4 regions of the Paenibacillus sp. SORGH_AS_0306 genome follow, and region 2 is predicted to be linked to each of the others. Evidence: riboswitches for the same ligand, from Rfam matches in the RefSeq annotation. Region 2 holds a riboswitch; each other region holds the start of a gene.
The links. A riboswitch is a leader RNA that binds a small molecule or an ion and turns the genes downstream of it on or off. The one in region 2 is predicted to bind thiamine pyrophosphate.

Region 1 (7,656 bases), 2.1 Mb from region 2:
AATTCATTTGTATAGAATTTGCCCTGCTCTATCCATTGTGGATCAGGTGGTGCAATCTCTACTGATTCTGTTGCCCAGATCGGCCATGTCGATTCATTCTCAATATTAGTCATCCTATTCCCTCCTTTTCAACCAAAATAACGATGATATAAAGTGCGTGCTTCTGCTATATCTTTTGTACCATGCACCATAACACGACCATCACGGAAAATAACAAAACGCTGTTCATTTGGCATCGTCATAGATACTAAAAAAGGAGTAACACTCACTTGATTTTCTTCAAGCTTGGCTAAGCGTTGAGCGGTCTGCTCTAGATCTATTATCATTTTTTGTGCTGGACGAATCTGTACCGTATCTCTACCACATAGTACTTCTGTTTTACTTTGACCCGCTTGAGTGAGATGTGGATACGTAGGTTGGGTACCACAAGAAGGACAATTCGACTTGCGTGCACTATTCATTTTGATAGACACCTGTTCATTATTCCATAAGTCAAATGATAACAATGTACCACGCAGTTGATCTGTATTACCGCTAAGAATCTTAATGGCTTCTGTACACTGATGAGCTACAACCATCTGAACAGCAGGAGGAATAATACCTGAAGTATCACAAGTATCTCCTCCAAGTGGTGCAGATTCCATTAAGCATTGTAGACAAGGTGTCACTCCGGGAATAATCGTAAATGTAATGCCGTAGCTTCCTACACAACCACCATATATCCAGGGAATATTATATTTTTGCGAAATATCATTAATCATTAATCGAGTCTCAAAATTATCTGTCGCATCCATGATCAGATCTACCCCTTTGGCTAGATCATTCATTTCATCAGCCGTTACGTCTGCAATATGTGCTTCAATAGTTACGTCAGAATTAATCTGTTGTAGACGACGTTGAGCAGCGATAGCTTTGGGCATACGATCTTGAGCATCTTGTTCTGTAAACAGTTGTTGCCTTTGCAAATTACTCCATTCTACATAATCGCGATCTGCAATAATTACTTTGCCTACTCCTGCACGAACCAGTGTCTCTGCAGAGCTAGAACCCAAAGCTCCAGCTCCTACAATAAGCACAGTGGCTTCTGTCAAATGTTGCTGACCTTTTTGACCTAAAGGAGTAAATCGCACTTGTCTGGAGTACCGATTATGTTGTTCTATTTGTTGCTGATTATTGGTATTATTCACGTTCAAGTCGTGATCATCCCTTCTGCTGGACTGCTCGCCACAGCATACTCACGTACAGGGATCATGCCTGCTTCCCTTCCTAATCGTCCTGCTTCCACACCTAGCTTCATAGCTGTTGCCATTTTAACAGGGTCCGTTGCGCCAGAGACAGCACTATTAAGGAGTACCGCATCGGCTCCAAGTTCCATCGCATACGCAGCATCTTTCGGTGAGCGTATACCGGCATCGACAATCACAGGTATAGTCGCTTGATCGATAATCCATTGCAACGCTGAAGGATTAAGTATTCCTTTACCAGAACCGATCGGGGAAGCTCCAGGCATAATCGCATGTACACCAAGTTGCTGTAAGCGTTTGGCTAACATATAATCATCAGAGATATACGGCAGAACAATAAATCCTTCTGCTAGCAAGGCTTCACAAGCTTTGACTGTCTCCAAAGGATCAGGTAAAAGCAATGTATCATCTCCGATAACTTCTACTTTTATCATATCACATAATCCAGAAGCTTTTGCCAGACGTGCTATCCGAATAGCTTCTTCGGCTGTTTTGGCTCCTGCGGTATTAGGCAATAGTTTATATTTTTGGAGATCTAACATTTCTAGAAAATTCGGTTCATTCACTTGATCTAGATTCAATCGTCTTACTGCAAATGTTAGCACTTCTGTGCCCGATGCTTCTACCGCCTGATTCTGAATCTGCAAATCTGTAAACTTCCCTGTGCCTAGTAACAGTCTCGATGTAAATGTATGTGTACCTATCGTTAACAAATCAGCCACCTCCTACAAAATGTACAATCTCTAATATATCTTTGTCTGCTAGTGTAATATGCGGATGCTCTTCTTTTTGCAAAATTTGTTGATTATGCTCGACAATCACTGTTTTATGACCTAATGATAAAGATTCTAGCAATTTGGATACAGTATTCAATTCAGGCTCTATCCATTTGTGATGACCATTGATAATCAGTTCCATGTAGTCACTCCTTTCGCTATAACTTGATCGCTTGATTTTTGTAAAGCTCGCTTTGGAGCAAAACAATCTGGAATATGCGCTGTATCATTGGTTATCAAAGCTTGTGTCATCCATTTTGCTGTACCTGCCGCTAGTAAAATACCATTGCGATAATGACCTGAAGCTGTCCATAAGCCATGAATAGGCTCAATCCGACCTAAATAAGGCAATTCATCCGGTGTTCCAGGACGTATACCTGACCAGCAACGGACAAACGTAGCTGAGCCAATAGCAGGCAGATATTGTTCAGCCTGAGACAATAACTGTGCAATAGCAGAAATATCTACACTAGTATCGATTCGATCAGATTTACTGGTAGCACCGATCCAGAGTCGATGATCACTTTTGGGAATAATATAAATTCCTTCTCCATAGATCGTATGACCAAGCCACTTTGACGGAGTGTTGACTTCGATTAATTCGCCTTTGACAGGAATAAAAGGTAATTCATATTGCTCGGTTGCTAGCAATTGTTGTGTACTCAATCCTGTTGTTAAAACCACCTGTTCAGCATATAACTCACCTCTGTTACTCACTACACCTTTAATTTGAGAGTTATTTTGCTGATACAGTAAACGTAAAACTTCTGTTTCCGAATAAAAATCAACTCCATATTGAGTTGCCGCTTGTACAAGTGCTTGATTAAGTAGCGCTGGAATTAATTGCGGTTCGTCTGGATTATAGATCATCCCTGATGGAGCATGCAGTTGTGGTTCTACTTGTGCCAGATAAGAGGGGCTCCACCACTGTTTGCGATCTGTTTTTATATTGTTAGCGTTCGTGATAGCAGAAAGACTGTAGTTATCGTTAAAAGTATGTTGATTGTTATCCAGTTGATGTTGAGGATTTCGATTAGGATGATTTGAATTTGGATCAATAGCATTTGCCTGCCATTGAACTTTTGATTGTTCTGCATGTAATGAATTTAACTCTATTTCAGTGAGAGGAAGTAAAAATCCCTCTGTTCGCAATCCAATATCTATGCCTGTTTGTTCAAGTAAATCGATAGCAAGCTTGCTATACAAGGATTGACTATACAGCGCCAATTGATGCAGTTCTACATGTGTAAAATGCTCAGAATGAGCAGCTAACATTCCACCTGCCGCCCCTGATGCACCAGAAGCTGGTTTACTTTTCTCAATTAATGCTACTTTGACCCCTTGCTGTGCTAGTTCATATGCCAAAGCAGCACCAATCACTCCTGCGCCTACAACGATTACATCATAATGATTAGTATTGAGATTGGATAAATGACCCATGATCTCATTCACTTCTTTCCTCGTAGTTATAGATTGGCAAACGTACGATTTGAAATACTTGCCTTATATTGCTGACAGATATGTTGAGGATAATCTGCTTCGAAAATACCAGACATTACCGCAATTCCTTTCGCCCCAGCCTGATAAATATCCTGACAATGGGCTGGCTGGATACCACCGATCGCAATCACCGGTATAGACACTGCATGACATACTTGTTCCAGTTGAATCAATCCCCGCGGAGATCGATCAGGCTTGGAAGTAGTAGGATAGATATGCCCGTAAAAAATATAATCTACTCCTTCCTGCTCAGCTTGTAGTGCTTGTTCTATATGATGAACAGACCGTCCTACTTTCCATGTCAAAGGTCTATGATCAATCGAAGGATAAGCCATATTTTCGCTTAAATGTACCCCTCCTATATTCATATCAACCGCTAATTGCGGTCGACTATTGATCCTTAGTTGTGAGCGCGGAACACCTTTATCTACCATTTGCTGAATTGTATTGATGATCTGAAGATCAGACCAATTTTTTTCGCGAATATGAATAGCAGTAACCCAGGGGTATACTTGTGATGCGATCTCTATCAACTTAGTCATCGATTGCTGACCTGTACTAATCGCATGAATTTCCATACTTATAAGATGCCTCCTTTACGTTCATAGATATAATAAAACGCAAAAAAGCCACTTCTTTTTAATAAGAAGTGGCTAGTATAGATCTAGAAAATAATGATCGCTCTGTTCGATCAAACAAGATTATTTAGAAGGAACGGAAATTGTATAATCTTATTCATCTATAGTAATAAGACATTTAGTAGATTATCACTACTTCATATTCTCTATTACTGGATTATTCCGATTATTGTATCGAACATTTCCGAAACTCTGCTACCACTTCCCTACGCTGGTATGATCCAGATCAGGTACAAAGGGTCCGAAAGCAATATCTGCTTTCATCTCAGCCTCAAGCGGCCCCCCTAGTGCATTCAAGCTATTCAATTTGTTATTCATCTTAGCAAAGACTATTCAATAAAGCAAATGATTCTCAGACTCTTTATAAAGTCATCTTTTACAGTTCATTTTAAAAATAAATGAGTACAACTAGCTATGACATCTTAAAAAGATGGAAAATCTTTTATTTCGCTTTAGCTTCAGACCACTGCTCAACATCCCAAATTTTAGTAACCCAATCTTCATAAAATTCAGGTTCGTGAGACACGAGTAATACTGTACCTTTATATGCTTTTAAAGCGCGTTTTAATTCATTTTTAGCATGAACATCCAAGTGATTGGTCGGTTCATCGAATAATACCCAATTGCTTTCACGCAGTAATAGTTTGCACAAACGAACTTTCGCTTGCTCTCCACCACTTAACATACGCATTGGGCGCGTGATATGCTCATTTTTCAGACCACAACGTGCCAGATGACCACGCACTTCATTTTGACTTAAATGTGAAAATTCATTCCATACTTCATCTATCGGTGTCAATTGGTCTGGACGTACTTCCTGCTCAAAATAAGCAGAATGCAAATAATCGCCCAGATATGTTTTACCACTAACCGGTTGAAGTTTACCTAGAATAGTTTTGAGCAATGTTGATTTACCTACACCGTTACAACCAACAATCGCAATTTTTTCGCCACGTTCAATATTCATTGTCATTTTAGGCAATAAAGCATGTGTATATCCAATCTCAAAGTCTTTACCTTCAAAGACTGTTTTACTACTTGCACGAGCTTCTTTGAAATTAAATGTTGGCTTAGCAAATTCTTCTGGTTTGTCGATACGTTCGATACGATTTAATTGCTTTTCACGACTTTTTGCACGACCGGATGTAGATGCACGTGCTTTATTTTTTTGAATAAATTCTTCTTGTTTTTTGATAAAATCTTGCTGTTTTTCAAAGGCTTCGATATGTTGATGCTTTTGAATATCAGCCATTTCTAAAAACTTATTATAATCAGCTGTATAACGATTTAATTTGGCAAATTCCAAATGATAAATTACATTAACGACTTGATTCATAAAATCTGTATCATGTGAGATCAATACGAAAGCATGTGGATATTCTTGTAGATAACGAGTTAGCCATTGGATATGCTCTACATCCAGATAGTTGGTAGGCTCATCCAGCAACAAAACATTAGGCTTTTCGAGTAATAGCTTGGCAAGCAGTACTTTAGTACGCTGACCACCGCTCAAAGCTGTTACGTCTTTATCAAGTCCAATAACATTGAGTCCAAGACCGTAAGCCATATCTTCAACTTTGGTATCTAATAGATAAAAGTCTCCTATTTCCAGTTGCTCTTGAATATCACCCATTCGTTCTAACAATACTTCCAATTGTTCCGGGGATGCTTCAGCCATCTGGTTGGTGACTTCATTTAACTCCTGCTCTAATTCTAGCAACGGAAGAAAAGCATCTTTCAGTACATCACGTACTGTTTTTCCTTCTGTTAACTTAGTATGCTGATCTAAATAACCATAACGTACACGCGGAGCCCATTCGACTTTACCGCTATCTTTCAACAGTTTACCTGTCATAATATTCATCAATGTTGATTTGCCAGCACCATTTGCACCGACTAAGCCTACATGCTCTCCAGCAAGCAGACGAAAAGATACATCCCGAAATAATGTTCGGTCTCCAAAATTATGTGTTACATTTTCTACTGATAACAAACTCATACTAAATAATGCTCCTGTCTATGTTAAATATCTCTTTTTTAAATATACATCATCACAAAATTGCTACAGAGTGTATTGTAACATAAGCAGAAGCTGTCTAGAACTGAAAATTTTCATTTTTTTACATTCATTTTCTGATGTGTAGAATAAATGTATGCTTTTACGAACGGTTTGAAAGAATTGAAGTAATCTTATTATCGTTGAAGATTTTGCCATTTTATGAAAAGATCAAAGCTTTTTTACTTACTTCTAAAAATTAAATTTAACTGTCGGTTGTTACTTTAAGAAGTAGATTGTATTAGTTTTAAGACATAGCTTGTTAAGAATATTATAAACGACTGAATACTTTGAATTTGATTTTGACTTTAGTTAATAAAAAGCCTAGTATGAAAAAGAACCTTAGGGTTTATTCCTGATTTCTAAGGAGGAATTAAAAGCCATGAACATGTTTTTACAAAGTCACTTTCAAAATTAATTAACTCTCTCAAAGTATTGTTTTTATAATGTTACTTTACTATTTGCAATACTACATTTGAGGGAGTTTTAAAAATGAATGATCAAAGAATAAATACTACAGCTGAAACAACATTGAATTTGCTCTTAGAAAAAGCCCACAAATTGCGTGAAGAAGGGCGTGCTAAACAAGACCCAGAAATTCTGAAAGAAGCACGTTCTCTTCTTTTAGAAATGGTCGCTACCTATCCAGATCACGCTGAGGTAAATTACCAGACTGGAATGGTTCACGATAATTCCGGATATCCGAATGAAGCTATCCCTTATTATGTAAAGGCAATTGACCAAGGTCTTACAGGAGCAAATCTGCAAAGATGTTTGCTTGGTCTTGGCAGTACCTACCGTTCTTTAGGTTACTATCAAGAAGCGGTTGAAACTTTACATCGAGGTGTAACAGAGTTTCCTGAACACCGTGGCCTTCAAATCTTTTATTCAATGGCTCTGTATAATGCAAAAGATTACAAACAGGCTATGGAGATTGTTTTGGCTAATCTAATGGAAACGACTTCTGATGAACATCTTCAATACTTCAAAAGAGGAATTTCTTACTACGCTCAACACCTTGATGAAACTTGGTAAATTTTTATCGTTTTAAAATTAAGCTTGATGCACAACCTGCCAAACGATGATCGGTAGTTCAAAACCAAAAACCAGTAACCTTTTATAAGGTTATTGGTTTTTTTGTATGACTTTTGAGTTAAAAAAGCTATTTTATACAACATTAATGAATTAAAGGATTACGGCAATCACGTAGAAAGTATCCTGATTTCGCAGCTTCTTTGGCATCGGTGAATAAATCTTGAGCTGGTGCAGGTAACTTACAACCATTAGGATAAGCATACTTGATACCTGAATCAGGATCAGTCGTTCCTAACCATGAAGTCTTTTTCACTAATCGTCCTCCGCCAAGCGCATAATTATTATAATAACCGCTTCCTGTCGGAATCCCCTGCAAAAAAGAAATAATACCGATATCGTTAATACTG
Region 2 (7,656 bases):
ATCACAATCGTTGTTCCTTGCTCCTGCCGTTGTTGCAGTCGCTTGATTAATTCAGCCGATGTTTTAGCATCTTGCCCGAATGTAGGTTCATCTAATAGAAGTAACGACTGATCGAATAACAGCATAGTGGCTACGCTCAAGCGCCTTTTTTGTCCCAGACTAAGTGTAAATGGATGTTGATCTTGATAAGCTTCTAAGCCGAATTCTTGCAACAATTGTATCGTTTTGGAGGTTACTTCCTCTTCTGACCAATTCCGTTGTCGTCCGCCAAAAGCGATCTCGTCAAACACCGTATCGGTTACAAATTGCAGTTCAGGATTTTGAAAAACAAATCCTGCTTGCTCATACAGATCACGATCACTCCATTTTTTTAATAATTTATGTTGAAAAGAAAGCTGACCACTACGAATACGTTCTAACCGAATTAAGCTTTTGAGAAATGTACTTTTCCCACTTCCGTTAGCTCCGACAATCGCTACCCATTTCCCTGACTGAATCGAGATATTCATATCGCTCATAACAGATTTTTGACGATACCCGATCTCCAGTTGTTCGGTAACTATGATATCAGGTGTATGATTGTCGGTTGTATCTGCATGTAGTGTAGCTGTACGGCGTTGTTGTAGTGTCTGTTGCAACTGCTTCGCTAATGGATGAGACGGATGATCTTGTACATCTTCCCATGTATACGGGAATAATTGAGGTTGCCATATGCCAGCTTCTTCCATCTCTGCACGATACCGCTCGATCATCTCTGCTGGCTTGCCTTGAGCCATAATACGCCCTTGTGCATTCATTAAAATGACTGTATCCATCCACTCAATACACCCATCTAATGTATGTTCTACAAATACCATCGTCTGTCCGTAATGATCAGCTAGGTCATGTAGCAATTGAAAAATTTCTTTGCGACTGATCGGATCAAGTTGTGCTGTCGGTTCATCGAAAAAAAGAACTTCCGGTTCAAGCGCTAACAGACACGCTAGCGCTAGCCGTTGCTTCATACCTCCAGATAGTGTCTCAATAGCGGTATGCCGATCTATATTCAGACCGACTTGCTTCATCACCGTATCTATCATAGTGTCCATCTGAGCACGCGGAATAGAGCGATTTTCCAAGCTAAAAGCAATCTCTTCATCCACATGAAGCATACAGAACTGCGAATCCGGGTCTTGAAACATCACGCCACATTGAGGGGCTAACTGAATCTCGCCTTCCACTTCAGCTTCTACATGTTCAGGAATAATACCGGACAATGCAGATAATAGCGTCGACTTGCCACTACCACTTGGCCCGAGAATCAATACTTTTTCTCCACGTGAAATCGATAAATGAATGTCTGTTAATACATTTTCTTCTCGCTGATAAAAACGTACTGACAGGTCTTTACACCCTAGAAGCGATTCCATTCGCATTTCCCTTCTTCCGCCGTACTTTCATAATTTCGTATTGATCTAGCACCCCTGTTTTGCACAAAGCTTCTACAATAATTTTGGCTAACCATCCACCTAAAATCATTCCACTGATCACTTGAATAACCAGAGTCGTAATCAATACTTGTGTGGTGTAATAGCCGAATCCATTAGCGATAACGTTATACAACACTCCACCTACTGCCGCCAGCGCTCCTGATAACATTAATGTCATTAAGTTATAACGTTTGTAGCCAAATACAGCAAAAGCAATCTCTGCTCCAATCCCTTGAAACACACCGATCAATAAAGCAGATAATCCAAAATGGCTACCTGTTAACAGCTCTACAGCCGCCGCCGCTACTTCAGCAATCAATGCCGCCCCTGGCTTACGAATAATATAAGCTACAATCGGGCTTGCAATAATCCAGATGCCGAACATAAATCCTGCACCTACAGGCCCCACTAATGCAGAGATCGGTATCCATAATGTCGACCATCCTAGATAAATAACGCCACAAGCCACCGCCAGAATAACAGTCAACACCACTTCTTTCATTTTCCATGTCATAGAGATTGATGAGGAACTCATACGCGTGCAACCTCCATCGGCACAGGCCAATCTTCCAGAGTGTACGCCATATCCCAGAACATATATTCAAACTGACAACTTAGAAGAAAATGCTCTTTCATACGCGCCCGATGTGCAGGTGTCGTCTGCTCTGCCCATTTATCCAATCGAGCACAAAATTGATGAGTAATCGTATCGGTACGATTGCCATAGAAGTTAATCCAATCATAAAAAGGATGGGAGACATCCGGCTTCACTTCATCCAATAATTTCACACCAATCTCCCAATACGTCCACGGACAAGGCAACAATACTGCCAAAATATCGCCTAGATCCCCTTCATGAGCCACAGTTAACATATGACGAATATAATGATGAGAAGAAGGAGAAAGCGCATATCCTTGCAAATCTTCATACTTGACGCCAGCCACCTCGCAAAAGTTATTGTGAGGATGAATTTCACTATGAAGCACAAATGAAATCTGCTCGTTAAACATCGCCATATCTTCACGTGTTGGGCATTTCGCAATCGCCGTTCCATAGATACGCATAAAAGAATTCAAATACTCAAAATCTTGCTTTACATAATGGATCAATTGCTCACTACGCAGATCACCTTTGGCAATCCCTTGTACAAATGGATGGTTAAAAATCGCTTCAAAAATAGGGTCTGCGGCCTGTCTAATTTCCTGTGAAAAACTCATAACTGTATCCTCCTTAGATTGAAGCATCGATAACGACGCTTGGTTAATAAAGAAGGACCACTACTGGAATATATGGAAAAATACATGCAAAAAAGCCGCCCCGTGATGGAGCGGCAGAATAGGTGTACGTATATGTACAGGTACCCTTGCACAGTCTCCACTTTCCTACGCTAGTATGAACTAGATCAGGTTCCAAGGGTCCGGGATCTTCCCGTCTCAGCCTACACAAAGGCTCCCCTAGTGGTCATTCGATTCATTTGCATCTTACTGTACACACGATTGAACAGACTGTCAACTGCTATAACCTCAGTAATCTTTCCTTTTTTAACAGTTATAGGGTTATAAAATGGTGTAAAATATAATTATTAGTAAGGATTGGCGCGTAGATTTAACTATCCAAACAGAATTGAGTTGATCTCGATGACACGTAAAGTGGTCTTGGCAGGTGGCACAGGATTTATCGGACAGTATTTGGAAAAAAGATTTGCATCATTGGGTATTGAAGTGCAGATCATTTCCAGACAATCTCCACATATCGCATGGGATGATCATCAAGGAATTGTTCAAGCTCTCGATGGAGCAGAAATGGTGATTAATCTAGCAGGTAAATCGGTCAATTGTCGTTATAACGAACAAAATAAACGTGAAATTATGAACTCTCGAATCGAAACCACCCAGATTCTTGGAAACGCTATCCTGGCTTGTGAACATCCACCTGCGCTTTGGATCAATTCCAGCACAGCTACTATTTATCGTCATGCAGAAGATCGCCCTATGACCGAGACGAAAGGCGAAATCGGTAGCGGATTTTCGGTAGACGTTGCCAAAGCGTGGGAAGAAGCTTTTTTCTCTTTTAGCCTTCCGCATACCCGACAAGCCGCATTACGGATTGCTATCGTATTAGGACCTGGTGGTGGTGTCATGACCCCTTTCAAAAATCTAGTTCGCTTCGGGCTGGGCGGTCATCAAGGGTCAGGGAAGCAGATGTTTAGCTGGATTCATGTTGAAGATTTATTTCAGATTATTTTATTTATTCAAGAGTGGGAATCGCTTGAAGGAGTATTCAACTGCACGTCTCCCAATCCGGTGACCAATCGTGAACTGATGGCAACGATGCGCAAAGTGATGCATCGTAAAGGCGGTCTACCTGCGTCTACATGGATGCTTAATCTAGGGGCTAGAGTGATTCGGACGGAACCCGAATTGGTGCTTAAAAGCCGTTGGGTGATCCCTAATCGTCTCATCAAAGAAGGATTTATGTTCAAATACGGACGGTTGGAACAAGCACTGCACCATATTTTGCATACAAAATCATAACATCATACCGTACAGACGAACATGACTTTTAAAATAAAGCAAAAAAGGGTATCGTAGAGGTAGACTTGAGTAACAGCTTGAATAGCTTACTCAAAAATTAGAGTTAAAGGTGTGCTTATACGTGCGAATTAATAAATATATTAGTGAATCTGGAATTACATCCCGCCGGGGTGCTGATAAATGGATCAATGAAGGTATTGTCACAATCAACGGTGTGGTTGCCGAGCTAGGCAGTCAGGTCGAAGAAGGCGACGATGTGCGGGTCAAAGGCAAACTGATCAAAGTCGAACAAGAAAATGTCTATATTGTGCTCAACAAGCCGGTAGGCATTACCAGTACAACCGAGCGTCATATTCGGGGCAATATCGTAGATTTTGTCAATCATCCTCTGCGTATTTTCCATGTCGGACGATTGGATAAAGATTCGGACGGCTTAATTATGCTGACCAATGATGGCGATATCGTTAACGAGATTTTGCGTGCTGAAAATAAGCATGAAAAAGAATATATCGTCACTGTGGATCAACCGATTACGCCTTCTTTTCTTAAACAAATGGCTTCCGGTGTAGAGATTCTAGATACAGTGACTTTACCTTGTCAGGTCGTTCAACAATCCAAATATGTATTCAAAATCATTTTGACGCAAGGATTGAATCGTCAGATTCGCCGCATGTGTTCTGCACTTGGCTATGAAGTTCGCGCTCTACGGCGTACACGCATTATGAATATCCGTCTAGGCAATCTACCAACAGGCAAATGGCGCGACCTGACAACTGATGAACTCAATCGCCTATTCCGCGATTTAGAATATACGCCAAAAAAACGCTAATTCACCTGAAAAAGACCTCTTTGACTTGATCCGTTATCCTATATCAGATAGCAGATCATTGAAGAGGTCTTTTTGGTATCAAAAAATGTCTGTCCAGAAAAAATCCAAACAAACGTGAATCATTCCTATTTGGATAGTATATATTTTAACTGTAAAGTCTCTTCCAATATCATCCTTTTATAGTTTTTAATTATTGTCATAACAAAGCATATTAGCGAAGATTTTATTTTATAAAGAAAAGAGGTGATCTTATCAAACTACTCCTATCAGTAGTTATGATGGTTATTTTACTTTCTGGATGTTCACTAAACGGAAGTAAACCAAATCCTGAGAACAGTAATGCCGATTATGTGAAATACAAGGATCAAATGTATATTAATGAGCCCAAAATGATCGTTATAGATTCCACCCAACTTTCAAAAATAGATACTGTAAACGAATCCTCTACAGTACCTAAAGACACACCTATTTATAAAATAAATGGGTACTCGGATAATGATATAATAGCTGTAAAAAATACTAATAATGCATTGCAAGGAAAAATGAACATAGATATATACAATGTGTATACTTTATTAAAAGATATGGATGTAAAATCTAAAAAATTGGATATTTTTGATCAAAAAATAGAATCTGTTGATCTGTATAAAGAAGGACAATTTATGCGTACATTACACGGAAAAGAAAGTAAAAAATTTATTGCTCTCGTAAATGCTGCTAAAACGACTATTCATATAGATAGTAGTAATGCTGTGATGTATTCTTTTTTGTATAAACTAAATAGTGCTATCGTTCTAAAATACAATGTGCTAGAGCATAATAATCAATACATGCTTGCTTATAATGATGCAGAACTTCCTTCAGCTATTAGCAATTATTTTCAGCAGAAATGAGTTTTGGTTGTTCCTATGCTCAGCTAGTACGATGAGTAAGAGATTGTATTAATCTTATCAACCACATATAAAAAGACCTCTTTTACTTTGTCTATTATCTTATGTTCGATAATTGACTGCAAAAGAGGTCTTTTTGGTATAAAATCATAGCTAATCAGACACAAACATTGAATAGTCCCAAGCGCTTACGATTTTGAAAAATCGAACTTGAGGAATACATATTTTTGTTTATCTGATTTCGGCGATTACTTGTAAAATACTTTTTCTACATTGTATTTCGCATGTAGTGTATTAATAATGTACGTCTCGTAAATTTCACGATCCATAGCGTTGTCGATCAAGCAGACTTCAATCTTAGTGACTTCATCACGGTGATCTTTGATCGGTGATACGGTATCTTCGAAATGCTTTTTGATACGAGGTCTAAGCTTACGTGCTTTACCGACAAATAGTAATTCATCTTGTTCGTTATAGAACATAAAGATACCGCCTGTTTCACGCGAAATCAGATGAAAATCGGTAAATCCGTAAATATGGCTAAGCTCAGGGTTAATTTGTTTGGTAATCGTAACATCCGCTGTCGGGATTGTTATAGTAATCAATATGGTCACTTCCTCATTCTATATAGGTGTTCATCCTATCATAATTTACACTGCAAAACTACGAATACTCTTATCTTACCACGTTGCTGATCTGCATCTCTATATGATTTTGCTAGTTATGGATGAGGTATGGCTCTATTTCAGCAAATGATTTGTGCAAATGTTATACCTTTTTCCACCACATGCCTAAGGAATGAGGTGCTGTATACGTAAATCCATACTGTGCATACAATTGGTCTGCCGGCGGATCTGCGAATAGTACCGCATGAGATTGAAGAGACATATTCTTTTCCAAGTATGTTGTGATCTCACGCATAATCGCTTTGCCGTAACCTTTGCCTTGATATTCTGGGCGCACACAGATATCGGTAATATGAAAAAATAATCCGCCATCTCCTACGACCCGTCCCATCCCGATCGCTTGTCCTTCTTCTTCCAACACAACAGCAAATAGGGTATTCGGTAATCCTTTACTTGCGCCTTCGACACTCATTTCGCTCAGCCCGGATACTTTACGTAACGTTAAGTACTCTTCAATCGCTGGAATACGATGAACAATCTGCATGTATGTACAACTCCTTTTTTTATCTCACATGATAACAAATAATCCCTATACTGCATACGAATGTATACAAATAAAGTTGACGCTCTCTATTAATGGTTAATATCTTAGTAAAAGATGAAAAGGTTGGTGACATTACATGGCGGTACATAACCAAAAAGATACTACGGTAGAACCTACAATAATTATTGGAGCAGGACTGGCAGGTCTATGTTGTGCTTTTGAATTAGCCGAGCAAGGCAAGTCTGTAATCGTTCTTGAAGCGGCTCCTTATATCGGAGGAAGAACAGCCAACTGGGTCGAAGACGGCATGGAAGTCGAATCTGGATTTCATAAATTTCTAGGTTACTACACTGTCCTTCCTGAAATTTTGAAAAATGCAGGTATTTCGATGAGCGATATGGTGCACTGGGAAGAAACCACCAATATTCGTCATACAGAAGCACAGGGTACATTCGGGTTAGACCCTTTCAAAGCTCCTCTCAAAACGATTGCAGGTGCACTTGGGAATAACGATCTTATCTCTCCAGCAGACAAAGCGTCATTGATTCCTTTTTTTGCAGCCGGATTTAAAGATTATATCAGCAATCCAGATAAACTCGATCAATCTTCGATCCAAGAATACGCTGAACAGCATGGTGTATCTACCGATGCGATTGAGCGATTGATTCAGCCATTATCATCAGGGATTTTCTTTTTACCTATTGAAGAATATTCTGCGTATGCGTTTTTCGGTCTATTTGCTCCAGCTCTACCACGTATCGCC
Region 3 (7,656 bases), 4.3 Mb from region 2:
TAACGATGATTCTGTTACTAAAAAGCACAAAAAATACACCACTCTACAGCCAGAAGTAACATATTTAAACGTTACGATCTCTATACAAGTGGTGTATTTGCTTATTTATGATTGGACTCTACCGTATGCAGACCTTGCAGAAAAGTATTAATAATCAATTCAAAACTTTGATTTATATCGACATTCAAGCCAAATCCACCGATACGTTCTAGTGAGCTAAAGCCATGCAAAACACTGCGTAGTCCACGTATCGCATGAATCAAGGCTTCTTCATTCAAATCAAATCCGGTTAATACTTGCATGAATAATTCCAACATTTGATGTTTGCTATCATTGATCTCTGCATCATCTATATCTGATGTATAGAACGTAGCTTCATATAATCCTGGATGAGCCCGAGCAAATTCCAGATAAGCCCGCGACATTTCACGTATCGCTTTATCTTCAGATCGTCCTACCGCAGCCCGCATCAATGCGTCTTTGAGTTGATCCAATCCTGTTAATGCCATTTCACGACGTAATCCCGGTAATCCGTTCACATGATTATACAAAGAAGGCGAACGAACCCCTAGCTTCTGAGCTAATATCGTAAGTGTCACTTCATTCCATCCACGTTCATCTGCTATTTCTGTAGCTGCTTGCAAAATAGAATGAAGACTAAGCCCGGTGCGAGGTGGCAAAGCATAACCCTCCTTTAACTATACCTGTTCGTAGAATATGAATAAGATTTGTGTATAAGCTAACGATATTCATCAATCTTATTTATTGTAAGCGATAGGTATACCTTTGGCAAAATAAAATGCAATCTATCTATTTTGATTTATTCAATAATACATAGGCTTGCTGATCTTTTATTTACGCATAAAAATAAATTTCTGTCCGACTACACCGATCACAAATAACAACAAACTTACCCATGGAGCAATCGTAATCACAGGCATCACTTCACGTAAAAAGATTCCCACACCAAAAATCAGTACCAAAATCACCAGATACGTTAAGATAGCGCGTGCATTGATTTGCATGCCTGGCTTTGTCGCATCACTTTGTTCAACAGGCTGATCGGTAAATCTTGTAAGCATTTCGACCAGAGCAATCGAACCTACAGCTACAATAATAAGAGTCGCTACATTGATCTGCCCGACAATGCCTGAATCGCTAATACTGATTTTGAACAATCCCATTAATGCTTGAATAAGAAATACCCATGTTAACGCTACCCACGGAATCATCAAGTAATACATCGGCTTGCTCAATTGTTTCTTTTCCGGTAAATTACGAATTAATATATTGCCGTACTCTATCGATTCTTTACCGAATAACTGTTTGGCAGTTTTACCTTTTTTCTGCGCTTCTAGCAAATGATGACCCATTTCTAAAAGCAATTCTTCGCCTGCTTCACGATCAATTCGTGCATCCCGTACATGTACAATAACATCATCATAATAATCCAAATTTTCTGGTTTTAATTGATCCCGTACGACGTTAATATTTTTAACCATTTGGCGTATTGAGCTCATTATTCATTCCTCCATTCTCGTTGTTCGAAGCTACTATTTTGCCATACTTTCCTTGCGTTGACAATGATCTAGCGTTAATGATAATATGGTTTCAAGATTAAAGCATATTAAACTGATCGGAATTGTTTATTTAAGAGGAGGAATCATCATGGAACGCAATATCGTCATTCGACATCACGACTTGGATCTGACAGCTAGTATTCATTATCCTGAACAGGAACCACAATCAGCAGGACGAGGCAAAAGCCGTACACCGCTAATTGTGATCTGCCATGGTTTTGTTGGCAGCCGTATTGGAGTGGATCGCCTATTTGTTAGTACAGCCCGTGAATTGGCGGCTGACGGTTATATGGTGGTTCGCTTTGATTATGCAGGTTGCGGTGAAAGTGGCGGCGACTATGGCAAAGAAGGACTTGAATCAATGGTCGCTCAGACTCGTACTGTACTGGATTATGCAATGAATTGCAGTGACATTGATCCCACCCGCGTCACATTGATCGGTCATAGTCTGGGTGGTGCTGTAGCTATTCTTACTTCTGTACGCGATCATCGTGTCAAAAGTCTAGTCCTCTGGTCAGCAGTAGGACATCCATTTAACGATATTATCAAATTAACCGGTCGGGACAAATACGATCAAGCTGTGATCGAAGGACAAGCGGATCATTTAGGTTACTCGTTTACACCTGTATACTTTGATTCGCTAGGCAATTTCCAACCGTTTCAAGAAGCCAAGCAATTTGGTGGCGATGTGCTGGTGATTCATGGTACAGGGGATGATGTGATTCCAGTAGATTATGCCTTTTTGTATCAAAAAGTATTCTGGACACGTTCAGAAGGACGCTGTGATAAAGAAATTATTTTCCAAGCAGATCACACGTATTCCAATGGAACCCACCGCCGGGAATTGCTAGATAAAACCCGCCAATGGCTCACCGAACGCAAAGTCGCTCAGACCGATTGGCAACACTGGATGATTTAAGCGCTTGGCAATATAAGCGCGACTTCTTCTAGTGTAATCAACCATGATTTTTGCATAGCAAAATATCTTTCGCTAAGCGCTTGGCAGTATAAGCGCGACTTCTTCTAGTGTAATCAACCATGATTTTTGCATAGCAAAATATCTTTCGCTAAGCGCCTGGCAATATAAGCGCGACTTCTTCTAGTATAATCCAACATGATTTTTGCATAGCAAAATATCTTACATCAAGCGCTTGGCAGTTACAAACGCGATTTCTTCTAGTGTAATCCTTTACCAGATCATTCACCAGTGGTATGGTAAGAAAGAACAATCGAATAGTTACTGATTTCACTAGGGGAGCCTGTTGGCTGAGACGAAAATTCAATTTCGGACCCTTGGAACCTGATCTGGATTATACTAGCGGAGGGAAGTGGAGGCTGAATTTTCACTCATGTTGTGATATACCTGAATGAATGTTTGACCCATTTGTCTCTTCTGGAGATGGATGGGTCTTTATTACGTTATAGGAGGCAATATCAATGACTTTTCTAGCCAAAGTACGGGCGCAACATCCACTGATTCACAATATTACCAATATGGTCGTGACTAATTTTACAGCGAACGGATTGCTGGCGCTGGGAGCTTCTCCTTTTATGGCATATGCGCATGAAGAAGTAGCCGATGTGGCAGCTATAGTAAATGCAGTTGTACTTAATATCGGTACGCTTGATCCATACACCGTCGAATCGATTCAACGTGCAGGACGTGCAGCGAATGAATCAGGTGTGCCTGTTGTATTTGATCCGGTCGGAGCAGGAGCTACCCCGTATCGTACACAATCGGCTTTGCAAATTATCGAACACGTTCAAGTAGATGTGTTACGTGGCAATGTAGCTGAAGTGGCTAATGTGATCGGCGAATCATGGCAGATCAAAGGTGTCGATGCAGGAGCAGGCGAAGGCAATATGATCCAGATCGCAGAGCAGGCCGCTCAAAAATTAAAGTGCATTGTAGCGATCACCGGTGAAAAAGACGTCGTAACCGATGGACAGAACACCTATACCATTGCTAACAGTCATCAGATATTAACGCAAGTGACAGGCGGTGGTTGTCTACTAAGTGCCGTAGTCGGTGCATTTATCGCAGTCGCTGATCCTACACAAGCTCAAGAACGTCTGGAAGCCGTAACAGAAGCTTTAGCATTTTACGGTATAGCCGCAGAGATTGCCTATGAACAGACAGCAGGGCAAGGCACAGGCAGTTTTCAGATGCAATTTATCAATCAATTGTCTCTAGTTACCCCGGAGATCGTAATTGCACGAGCCCAGATCACTTCATCCAAAGCTTAATATTGAACATACATTCATATGATAAAGGAGCGAGACAAGATGAACGTGTATCAAGCATTGACGATTGCAGGTTCAGATAGTGGAGGAGGCGCAGGCATTCAGGCCGATCTCAAAACATTTCAAGAACTCGGTGTCTATGGCATGTCTGTTATTACTGCTATCACAGCGCAGAATACGACAGGGGTACAAGGTGTCTATCCGGTTCAGATTGAAGGTGTTGTACAGCAATTGGATTCGATCGGAACGGATCTACAACCCCACGCTGTCAAAACAGGGATGTTATTTAGTGCAGAGATTATTCGTTATGTCGCAGCAAAAGTAAAACAGTATCAATGGCAACATCTAGTGATTGATCCGGTGATGGTCGCTAAAGGAGGTTCTGTGCTGTTACAACAAGAAGCGTTGCAGGCGCTGATCTCTGATCTGATTCCGCTGGCAGAGATTATCACGCCTAATTTGCCAGAAGCCGAGTTATTAACAGGTCTATCGATTACCAATCTACAGCAGCGCGAACAAGCCGCCAAGCAGTTTGTAGAAATGGGAGCAACATATGTAGTGATCAAAGGTGGACATGATACATCGACGTCTACTGTAATTGATCTGTTATACGATGGAAAGCAATTTGATTATTTGGAAAGTCAGCGGATTGATACGCCTCATACTCATGGCACAGGATGTACTTTTTCAGCGGCATTAACAGCAGAACTTGCTAAAGGCAAAACTATTTATGAAGCTGTACATACCGCGAAGCAATTTATTCAAGCAGCGATTGAAGATGGATTGGGTATCGGTTCCGGTCATGGGCCTACCAATCATTTTGCTTATCAGCAAAGGAGCCGAGTCTATGATCACCAAGCCTGATACTCAGCATATACGCCAGTATTTACGCCTTTATCTAGTGATGGGAAGCGTCAATTGTAATCAACCACCAGAAGAAGTATTAAGGTCTGCTATTGCAGGAGGGATCACTCTTTTTCAATTTCGGGAAAAAGGGGTTGGCGCTTTAACAGGGCAAGCGTATTATAAGCTTGCAGAACGTCTGCAACAGATATGCCACACTCATCAGATTCCGTTTATTGTGAATGATGATGTAGAGTTAGCCATCGCTCTGAATGCGGATGGAATTCATGTAGGACAAGAAGATGCACCTGCGGATCAGATTCGGGCACGTCTAGGGGATGATAAAATTATTGGTGTATCTGCTCATAGCGTAGCTGAATCCAGACAAGCTATTGAAGATGGCGCTGATTATTTAGGCATAGGACCGATCTATCCTACAATCTCTAAAGCTGATGCGCAAGCCGTACAAGGAACAAGCACTATTACAGCACTTAAGAACCATCATATTGAGATTCCATTAGTCGGTATTGGAGGAATTCATGCAGGTAATGCCGAGCCGATCTTTACCGCGGGAGCAGACGGAATAGCAGTGATCTCTGCGATCGCAGGACAGACGGATATAGAGCAAGCGACGCAGCAGTTAAATACGCTTACCCGTCGATTGATTGCGAACTAATCACCACCATATGATGTAATGCTGAATACATGTTTGTTAATCCCATCAAAAAAAGTCATTCGGTATACCGTAGCTTACAGTACGGTGTGTCGAATGACTTTGAATGGTAAACACTATTTTCTGTTTGTATAGTGTAACGTAACAGTAGGTTCTTTCCGCTATCCTTATGATGATCTGTATGTTACTGCGAATAACATCGATCATTCTGTAGAAGCCAAGTAATGCGTTTATTTGTATCGTTAAGCTATTTTATGCTGATTAGGCAAGGTATCTTGTTGTTTGTTACGACGGTTGAAAAAGCGAGTACGTAGGTAAGGAACAATCCAGCGATCCAGACCAATTTTACCAGCGTTTGCGCCAGCAACTACGATAAAGATTTCAGCAAGTAACAAGTAAGGGTTAGTGCTTACAGTACCCGAGAATAAGAAGGCAAAGTTCATTACCATTCCCATTAATGCTGCTAGTGTAGTACAAGCTCCTAAGATCAATCCAAGTCCGACAAGGAATTCACCGATTGGAACAAGAACATTGAATAATCCGACATTTGGTAAAGCAAAGTGTTGTAAGAATGCTCCCCAGCCTGCTTGTACACTTGGATGTTCTCCGCCTGTATTAGCGATAGCACCTGTCAAAAATCCACTAGCATCAAATCCACCACTGCTTAATTTTTCCCATCCACCTGTGATCCATTTGAATCCGATGTATACCCGTAAGATAGTTAATAACCACATTGCCACACTATTTTCTCTTAGCCATCTGTTCATGATTGCCACTCCCCTGAATAATGTATTATTTTTTTAAGTCTGTGTTAACTTGTTGAGTTGGTGATGATCATCTCTTCCATGTCTTTATTTTAAATCACAACTAAATTTTTAAATGTGATAAAAATCACAATCTTATATAAATTTTTAATATTTTATTATTGTACTGTTAAAATATGGTATATATAGTTAGGAGAACACTTTTGAGCTTTTGAATGTGTGAATTACGCTATATGTATTCTATATAGAAGAAGCTTATGTTTTAATACATAGTAAGCTGTGTTTAACATCTTCTGAATCATACATACGTTAAGAAAGAAACTATTGAATTCATTTGGAGTTCATATGCGTGTTCTATAGTAGGAGTGTATCCTGCTAGTGCACATCAGAATGAGCTACTGATCTGTCTAATGATGTTCAACACCGAGGAGGATACTATTGTAATGAATCAATCCCGATTATGGAAAGTCACCAAATGGTCAGTACCGCTTGTGCTAACGATGAGCTTAATCGCTTGCGGATCTGAGGAAGTGGCTACCCCTGCACCACAGCAACAACCGGAACCAGCCAAAGTGACAGAACTGATAACACCGGAAAAACCCGCAGAAGTCGTCTATACAGCGCCACTTACAGGATTGCCTGTTGATCAGCCTTCTCTATCCAGACCAATTGCAGTGATGATCAATAATGCTCCTGCTGCCCGTCCGCAATCTGGATTAGCTCAAGCCGATATGGTCTATGAAGTGCTAGCAGAGGGAGGAATTACCCGTCTAATTGCTGTATATCAGAGTTATCGTGGGGATGTGACGATCGGCCCTGTGCGAAGTATTCGCCCGTATTTGATCGGAATCGGAGAAAGTATCGGTGCATTACTGGTTCATGCAGGTGGTAGCCCTGAAGCTTACAGTATCTTGCAACAAGGACACAAAGAACATCTCGATGAGATTACTAATGCAAGTGCTCCATTCTGGCGAGATTCCAGTCGCAAAGCTCCTCATAATTTGTATACCAATGAAGAGAAGTTACGTGAAGGCGCGCTCAAAAAAGATTACAAACAAGAAGTAACTATTCCAACATATCCTTTTTTGAAATCTACAACAGAAGTAACAGATACTACAAATACAGAATCACTCGATAACTATACCGATTCTGCCGATAATAATGATAAGCCTGCTGACAGTGCTACTCCTAACCAGAGTGCTACCGTTCCTACAGATAATACAAATTCTACAACCAGCACAACACCTGCTACTACAGGAGTCAAAGCAACATCGATCCAACTTCAATTTTTGTTGGAAAGTTATAAAGTAGGTTATGACTACAATGCTAAAAGTGGAGTCTATACTCGCAGTATGAACAATGAACCTCATATTGATTTGAACAGTGGAAAGCCATTAACCGCATCCAATGTTATCGTGCTGGGTGGAGATTACAAAGTATTAGATGATATTGGTAGATTAAGTCTGGATCTGGACGCTGGCGGAGAAGCTATTTTATTTCAAAAGGGTCAACAGATTAAAGGTCAATGGAGTAAAAAAAGTGGTGATGTAAT
Region 4 (7,656 bases), 600 kb from region 2:
ATATCTTCAAAGCCAGAATGTGGCACTGCAATAATAATATCTGCGCCTTCTGCTTTCATTTGTGGAATAAATTTGTTCGCTGTTTCAACGATATCTTTAGCAACCACTTTCCCCGACAAGTTTGCGCTATCCCATTGCATTACTTGTGGTGGTACGAAGCCGATAACACCTACTTTAATCGTATGTTTAGCTCCACTTTCATCAGTGACTTCTTTATCCAAAATCAAATAAGGAGTAAAATAGTTTTTCTCACCTGAACCTGTGCCATCATCTGTATAAATATTAGCATTCACATAAGGGAAGTTAGCGCCTTTGAGAGCGTTACCCAAGAAATCCAGACCATAGTTAAATTCATGGTTACCGATATTTCCTGCATCATAACCCAATTGGTTCATCGCTTTGTAGACAGGGTGAACTTCGCCTGCTTTTAAAGGATCAACTTTGGCTACATAGTCACCTAACGGATTACCTTGTAATAGATCACCATTATCGATCAATACACTGTTTTTGGCTTCTGCACGCGCATTTTTGATCAATGTCGCTGTTTTGGCATATCCATATTGATCTGTCGCTGCATCTGAATAATAATCATAGTTCATTACGTTCACATGAATATCTGTTGTCTCCAACAAACGTAATTTTACGGTAGATTCAGAAGAAGTGGCTTCGGCTGCAAAAGCAGGAACTGCCGACACTGCAAACAATTGCAGAGCTGCGATGACAGTAATTGCTTTTTTAAATGTTTTGTTTCCCAAATTCAAAATAAAAAACCCCTCCCAAATATATTCGCATTTGCTTGACCTTTTCCTATTTATCTCTATGCCCTATATGTATAACAGCATGAACAAGCAGTGACAATGTACTTAACATGCTGATTTTAAAAAAATCATATTAGAAATTATGATTTAGAGTAGGCAGATAAATAGTAAAAAGGCTACCAAAAGAAACGCATGATAGAATTGTATACTATCAGCTGATATATTTGAAGGGTTATTAGTTCTATTTTTTATGAAAATAAGATTTATTTTGCGAAAAATTCTATAATTTACATGATTGTGTCATGTTTCTTTTCATAAATAATAACTCTTTGAGATTAAGGAGTTAAAAAATTAGTATTTCGATCTTTATATTGAAAATACATATCTAAAATTCGATCTAATTGTTCTGATTGGTCTAACACACGATAATCGCGCATCCCATGTTCTTCTGCCATCTGGTTCAATATGCGGCGTTCCTGCTCAATCTGTTGTTCTATTTGTTTTAAGTTCAAGGAAACCACCTCCAGTATATTTCCTTATATCTTGCTATCAATGAGACTTTCATTTTATTCCATCATCGTCATTTTACAGGTTAGTCTATAAAATATTTCTATATACCTTTTTATACCTTATTTGAGTATACCTTATCAAGTTCCTCAAGTACCTATTTTATCCTTTTTATGGAAAAATAAAGACGAAAAAACTCGGAATTTGAATTTTGCATTCATTTCTCTTGTTTCGCAAATTTCAAATTCCGAGTCATTTATGTGATAACTGCTATCTTAAACCATTAAAGTTGTATCAGATTACGCAGTCCACGTTTTTTTGTTACCATCTTGATCTGTATATTCAATCGTTTGTGGTTTGATATCTAGGATCACATAATCAGGATCTTCTGGACCGGAAAACCATTCTTTAAATTCTTCTTTCCAAACACGTTTTTTCAATTCGTCGTCTGTAGATACAGCACTTACACCTTCGATTTCAACGACTTGATTAGTGCCGCCTTTTTCATAACCCAACAATACATAACAGTTCGGATTTTTTTTCTAACTCTTCGACTTTATGTGTTTTGCGGTTTGTCGCGAGATGAATATTCAAGCCTTCGTTATATAGCGCCATGTAGCGTACTTTAGGTTTGTCATTTTCTACTGTACCTAGTGCACAAAATGGATTACCTTCTAATGCAGTTAATATCGCTTGTTCTTCAGCTGTTTTACTCATGATCAATCTCCTCCTGTATATAAACGTATGGGTGTATTCAATATCTATGTCTATGTATATCTATGCGATACGTATAGAAGAATATTGAATGGAACTTTTGTTAGTTACAAACTTCCGTATATGTAAATACCCTTAGACAGCGAGACTGAACCGAAATACACTGTCTTTTGCTGATGACACCGCATTCTCTTTACTGGACAGTTGATACCCTCTGGTCTATAATTACAATGTAAAAAAACCGCATATGTACAGGGGAGCTAGTTGCAACTGGCTGAGAGTGTATTGTGATAAATACAGACCCTTATACCTGATCTGGATAATGCCAGCGTAGGAAAGTAACAAGTCGTTATATGCTGTACTCTAGCTTATAATTGCACCTATGTCGTCCCGATGGGGGCGTTTTTTTTATGCCTTTTACCCAGTATTACAGGATTGACTATTTGAGCTAGAAGAAAGAAGGATGACGGTAATGAGAACTCAAAAAAGGTGGCGTCAAAGCTTACCGTGGTTAATGGTAGGTTTATTGTGGATCACCACTGCATGTGGTTCAGCAACAAGTACAAGCAATACAGCCAATCAGGCAGGATCAACATCTGCCCTTAAAGATGTAAAAGTCGTGCTCGACTGGACACCAAATACGAATCATACTGGCTTATATGTTGCCCAAGCACAGGGCTATTATAAAAAAGCAGGATTAAACGTCGAAATTATTACTCCCGGTCAAGGTGGAGCAGATACCATGGTCGCTTCTGGTGAAGTGCCTTTTGGAATCAGTTATCAGGAAAGTGTGACTCAAGCGCGTGTACAAGGAGTGCCTTTAGTGTCACTCGCGGCAGTTATCCAGCATAATACATCTGGCTTTGCCGCTCCTACAGATCGCGGAATCAAAAGCCCTAAAGATATGGAAGGCAAATCCTACGGTGCATGGGGATCGCCTGTTGAAGAAGCAGTTATGAAATCCATTATGGATACCGACGGTGGCGATGTTAGCAAAGTCAAAAGTGTTAATATCGGTAATGCGGATTATTTTACAGCTGTACAAAAAGGAATCGACTTTGCATGGATATTCTATGGATGGACAGGAATTGAAGCAGAACTTCGCGGACAACCATTAGATATGTTATATGTAAAAGATTATTCAGATAAATTAGATTATTATACACCTGTTATCGTAACCAATGAGAAGCAGATCGCTACCGATCCTGCACTGGTGAAATCATTTATGGCGGCAACCAGTAAAGGATATGAATATGCAATCGCTCATCCTGATGAATCAGCAGATATATTGCTCAAAGCAGTACCTGATCTTGATCCTGCACTGGTCAAAGCTAGCCAAAAATGGTTATCTCCACGTTATCAAGATGATGCCAAACGCTGGGGCGAGCAAAAACAATCAGTCTGGGAAGGTTATGCCGATTGGATGTTCAAGCAGAAATTGTTAGACAAACCGTTAGATGCAACCAAAGCATATACAAACGATTATTTACCTGAAACCACCAAATCATAAATAGAACATAAGGAGATGACTACTATGGCACACACCCTTTTAAGTATTCAGGTTATTCCCAAAACTCAAGCTGGTGAGAACTCTTACGATTATGTCGACCGGGCAATAGAAGTGATTCAAGCCTCCGGTGTGAAATATGAAGTGCATCCACTTGAGACCACGATGGAAGGCGAACTTAGCGAATTGTTAGAAGTGGTTCGGCAAATGCACGAAGCGTTAGTGGAAAAAGGAAGCCCGAGTATTATTTCTCAGATCAAAATTGCTCATAGTCCAACCGGAATCAGTATGGATGGATTAACTGAGAAGTACCGCTAATGTCTACGATGAATACATGGTGGAACAGGCTATGGCCGCCCCTCGGGGCGGTTGTTTTATTACTGATTATCTGGCAACTGGCAACCAGTCTATTCCATATTGAGACATGGATTCTTCCTAGCCCTGCATTGATTGGACATGAAGCATGGAGTGAGAAAGACCGACTGGGCTTGCACACATGGGCGACGTTAAAATTGACACTATCCGGCTTTAGTATAGGTGTTGCTTTTGGATTACTGGTCGCAGGCGTGCTTCATTATATTCCTTTTCTACGTTCAGCATTATATCCATTATTGATCTTGAGTCAAAATATCCCTACGATTGCTCTGGGACCGCTACTCGTTATCTGGTTCGGATTTGGGATATTGTCCAAATTAATTGTGATTATTCTGGTATGCTTTTTCCCGGTGACCATTGCGGCGCTGAGCGGACTGGCTACTACCGATCGTACAATGCTTAATTATATGCAAATGATCGGCGCTTCTAAAAATCAAATCTTTTGGAAATTAGAATTACCTTTTAGCTTACCTTCGATCTTTTCTGGAGTTAAAATTGCTGCAACGTATAGTGTAATGGGTGCTATTATCGCTGAATGGATTAGCAGTAGTGAAGGAATTGGCTATTATATGATGTTGCAAAAATCAGCTTTTCGCACCGACCATATGTTTTTAGCGATACTGGTAGTTGTAGTGATCAGTCTTATGTTATTTATGCTAATCAATATGATCGAAAAATGGTGTGTTCGCTGGCATCATCCTGCACAACATCGTGCTGTCAAAGGAGGTTCTAAAGATGTCGCTAAATAAACCTCAAGATCCGACTTTATCGGTGAACAACTCTACTCCACTTTTAGCATTACAAGGAATCAGCAAATCTTTTACACAGGGCAAGCAATCGTTACATGTGCTGCAAGACATTTCGCTGCATGTAGAGCAAGGTGAATTTGTATCCATTATCGGCCCTTCTGGTTCCGGTAAAAGTACGCTTTTGCAAATGATTGGTGGCGTGGTGCTTCCCGATCAAGGACAAGTCCTTTTGGACGGACAAAATATAACCGGTCGTAAAGGATTGAGCGGTTATATGCCACAACAACCTGCTTTGATGCCCTGGCGTACGATTGAAGATAATGTTATTTTGGCGCGCGAAGTAGCAGGATTACCGCGCAAAGAATCATTAGAATTAGCCAGACAATGGCTGGATAAAGTTGGACTGGGTGGTTTTGCATCATCTTATCCTCATACATTATCTGGCGGGATGCAACAGCGGGTTGCGTTTTTAAGAGCTTTGCTAGGACCTCGTGATCTTCTATGTCTGGATGAGCCTTTTAGTGCGTTAGATGCTTTTACACGCAGTGAGATGCAATCATGGTTGTTGAACATTTGGGAAGAAAATAGACGCTCGGTTATTTTTGTCACTCATCATATTGAAGAAGCATTACTACTTTCAGATCGAATCTATGTGCTATCTCGTCGTCCTGCTACTGTACTGCATAATATTGTAGTTCCTTTTCCTCGTCCAAGGCGAGAAGAGATTACCGATGATCCGCAATTTATTGCTCTACGCAGACAATTGATGAATGCGATGCGTGATACCCATGAAGGTGATCAATCATGAAGCCTGTCTATGCTCCACTTATCGATAGCCATATCCATCTGGATCAATATCAAGATCAACAGATTAAGCGAATCATTAAATCGCTTCCAGAACATTATATCCAGTCGCTGATTACAGTTTCGATGAATCTACCTTCCTGTCAGCGTAATGAGAAGCTGGCTCAACAATATCCGTCTATCGTTCGCCCTGCTTATGGATATCATCCAGAACAGCCTTTACCCGGCTCGCAGGAGCTTGAGACGTTATTGGTATGGATAAAGCAACGTATTGATAATATAGTAGCGATTGGTGAGATTGGATTGCCGTATTACTTGCGACAAGAAGCAGTAGAACGTGGCGACCAATTAGATGAACAAAGATATATCGATGTATTGTCTGCTTTCCTACAACTTGCTGCTGCTTATGACAAGCCTGTTATTTTACATGCTGTCTATGAAGATGCAGAGATCGCCTGTGATCTTTTAGAACATTATGGTATCACTCAAGCTCATTTTCACTGGTTCAAAGGATATCCTGCTACGATTGATCGTATGATAGCCAAAGGTTATTATATTTCGTTTACGCCAGATATTCAGTATGAAACGGAAATTCAGCAATTGGCTACACTATATCCTGCTCATCTGGTGATGGCTGAAACGGACGGCCCGTGGCCATTTGAAGGTTCTTTTGCCGGACAAATGACTCATCCGTCTATGACTGCTACTGTCTGTTCTGAATGGGCTAAGATTCAGCAGATATCAGAGCAAGAAGCTCGCCACTTAATTTATCAAAATACATTATCATTTTACACACCAAATCAGGCACAGCGTCTCTAATACGAACGCTGTGCCTGATTTATGTTGTGCTATTTTATGATGATAGACCTTTATTGTTGTTGCTTTTGATTTTGATTGTATAGCGTTTGGGGATGTTCCCAATCGGAAAGCCATACCAGAATAACAGATAACAACTGCTCCACATTCATCGGTTTACTGATATAATCAGATGCTCCTGCTTCTATACATAATTCACGATCATCTTTCATTGCTTTAGCGGTGAGTGCAATAATCGGTAGGTTTTTCCACTTTTCTTCCATCCGAATCCAGCGCATCGCTTCATACCCATCCATAATCGGCATCATCATATCCATTAATACAATATCTGCGGATTCAGCATTTAATAAAGCAATCGCTTCTTCCCCATTCTGTGCACTACGTACATGCATACCTTTACCTTTGAGCACACCTTCTAACGCAAAAATATTACGTAAATCATCATCAACAACAAGCACAGACTTACCTTGCAGTCGTGCTAATGAATCTTGTTGTTCTTCTTGATCCATCCATGTTAAAGGTAATGGCTTGGTAACAGGCTGTCCTTCTTCATTGATAGCAAGTGAAGGTAGATACAACGTAAATGTACTACCTTTACCTAATTCACTTTGAACAGTAACATATCCTCCTAGTAATTTGGAGAATTCACGACAGATCGATAATCCTAGACCTGTTCCACCATATTGACGTTCGGTTGTGCCATCTTCTTGTTGAAAAGCTTCAAAGATCAGATTTTGCTTATCTTCTTTGATTCCTATTCCTGTATCTGTAACTGAGATCGCTAGCATATAATCCATTTGTTCTGGAACCGTATAGCCTTTAGCAACCATCGAATCGTCTGCTAGACCAATATTGATCGCCACTGAACCTTTACTAGTGAATTTAAAAGCATTGGATAACAGATTTTTAAGAATCTGCTGTAATCGTTTCTCATCGGTATAAAATACATTAGGAACATTCTCAGCAATATAAGATTGAAATTCGATCCCTTTTTGCTCGGCAATTTTTGCAAAACTATAGCCCATCACTTCAGGTAGATCATAGACGGATACAGAATCACGTTGTACTTCAACCATACCTGCTTCAACTTTAGACAAATCCAAAATATCATCTATTAAATTAAGCAAATCTTGACCGGAATGATGAATCACTTCACCAAAATGAGGCGTATCATCTTCTTCATGAGTTTTGTCTTTTTCACTAATCAATTGAGACAGAATTAAAATACTATTGAGCGGTGTACGTAATTCATGAGACATATTGGCTAAAAACTCCGACTTGTACTGCGAGCTACGGCTCAATTCTTCTGAATACAATTGAAGTTCTTTTTGCGCAATTTGTAATTCTTCTGTTTTGATCTCTGAATAGTGATTGCGTTCACGAAGTTGCTCGTTCGTTGCCTGAAGTTCTTCTTGTTGTGCTTGTA

Region 1: another riboswitch for thiamine pyrophosphate. It lies ahead of QE450_RS09870 (thiamine phosphate synthase); the one in region 2 lies ahead of tenA (thiaminase II).
Region 3: another riboswitch for thiamine pyrophosphate. It lies ahead of thiM (hydroxyethylthiazole kinase); the one in region 2 lies ahead of tenA (thiaminase II).
Region 4: another riboswitch for thiamine pyrophosphate. It lies ahead of QE450_RS22255 (ABC transporter substrate-binding protein); the one in region 2 lies ahead of tenA (thiaminase II).

The regions. Positions count from the first base shown of each region.
Region 1 is NZ_JAUTBP010000001.1:2,292,143-2,299,798, forward strand. Features, by position in the region: gene QE450_RS09845 (GrpB family protein) at 1-113, opposite strand, end outside; gene QE450_RS09850 (MoeB/ThiF family adenylyltransferase) at 129-1,187, opposite strand; gene QE450_RS09855 (thiazole synthase) at 1,190-1,957, opposite strand; gene thiS (sulfur carrier protein ThiS) at 1,959-2,162, opposite strand; gene QE450_RS09865 (NAD(P)/FAD-dependent oxidoreductase) at 2,153-3,472, opposite strand; gene QE450_RS09870 (thiamine phosphate synthase) at 3,487-4,098, opposite strand; TPP riboswitch at 4,345-4,454, opposite strand; gene QE450_RS23635 (ATP-binding cassette domain-containing protein) at 4,601-5,494, opposite strand; partial or broken gene QE450_RS23640 (ATP-binding cassette domain-containing protein) at 5,569-6,157, opposite strand; gene QE450_RS09880 (tetratricopeptide repeat protein) at 6,707-7,249, shown strand; gene QE450_RS09885 (hypothetical protein) at 7,392-7,656, opposite strand, start outside.
Region 2 is NZ_JAUTBP010000001.1:4,409,390-4,417,045, forward strand. Features, by position in the region: gene QE450_RS19495 (ABC transporter ATP-binding protein) at 1-1,409, opposite strand, end outside; gene QE450_RS19500 (ECF transporter S component) at 1,387-1,983, opposite strand; gene tenA (thiaminase II) at 2,001-2,687, opposite strand; TPP riboswitch at 2,833-2,936, opposite strand; gene QE450_RS19510 (TIGR01777 family oxidoreductase) at 3,108-4,004, shown strand; gene rluF (23S rRNA pseudouridine(2604) synthase RluF) at 4,126-4,833, shown strand; gene QE450_RS19520 (hypothetical protein) at 5,112-5,726, shown strand; gene QE450_RS19525 (nucleotide excision repair endonuclease) at 5,972-6,328, opposite strand; gene QE450_RS19530 (GNAT family N-acetyltransferase) at 6,492-6,893, opposite strand; gene QE450_RS19535 (hydroxysqualene dehydroxylase) at 7,030-7,656, shown strand, end outside.
Region 3 is NZ_JAUTBP010000001.1:96,691-104,346, forward strand. Features, by position in the region: gene QE450_RS00430 (TetR/AcrR family transcriptional regulator) at 102-680, opposite strand; gene QE450_RS00435 (DUF1129 family protein) at 852-1,520, opposite strand; gene QE450_RS00440 (alpha/beta hydrolase) at 1,669-2,499, shown strand; TPP riboswitch at 2,822-2,924, shown strand; gene thiM (hydroxyethylthiazole kinase) at 3,018-3,827, shown strand; gene thiD (bifunctional hydroxymethylpyrimidine kinase/phosphomethylpyrimidine kinase) at 3,867-4,688, shown strand; gene thiE (thiamine phosphate synthase) at 4,672-5,343, shown strand; gene QE450_RS00460 (DoxX family protein) at 5,583-6,110, opposite strand; gene QE450_RS00465 (DUF3048 domain-containing protein) at 6,548-7,656, shown strand, end outside.
Region 4 is NZ_JAUTBP010000001.1:5,006,676-5,014,331, reverse strand. Features, by position in the region: gene QE450_RS22270 (bifunctional 2',3'-cyclic-nucleotide 2'-phosphodiesterase/3'-nucleotidase) at 1-761, opposite strand, end outside; gene QE450_RS22265 (aspartyl-phosphate phosphatase Spo0E family protein) at 1,094-1,270, opposite strand; gene QE450_RS23610 (pyridoxamine 5'-phosphate oxidase family protein) at 1,565-1,783, opposite strand; gene QE450_RS23605 (pyridoxamine 5'-phosphate oxidase family protein) at 1,770-1,982, opposite strand; TPP riboswitch at 2,223-2,334, shown strand; gene QE450_RS22255 (ABC transporter substrate-binding protein) at 2,452-3,489, shown strand; gene QE450_RS22250 (MTH1187 family thiamine-binding protein) at 3,514-3,804, shown strand; gene QE450_RS22245 (ABC transporter permease) at 3,813-4,610, shown strand; gene QE450_RS22240 (ABC transporter ATP-binding protein) at 4,597-5,418, shown strand; gene QE450_RS22235 (TatD family hydrolase) at 5,415-6,233, shown strand; gene QE450_RS22230 (response regulator) at 6,284-7,656, opposite strand, start outside.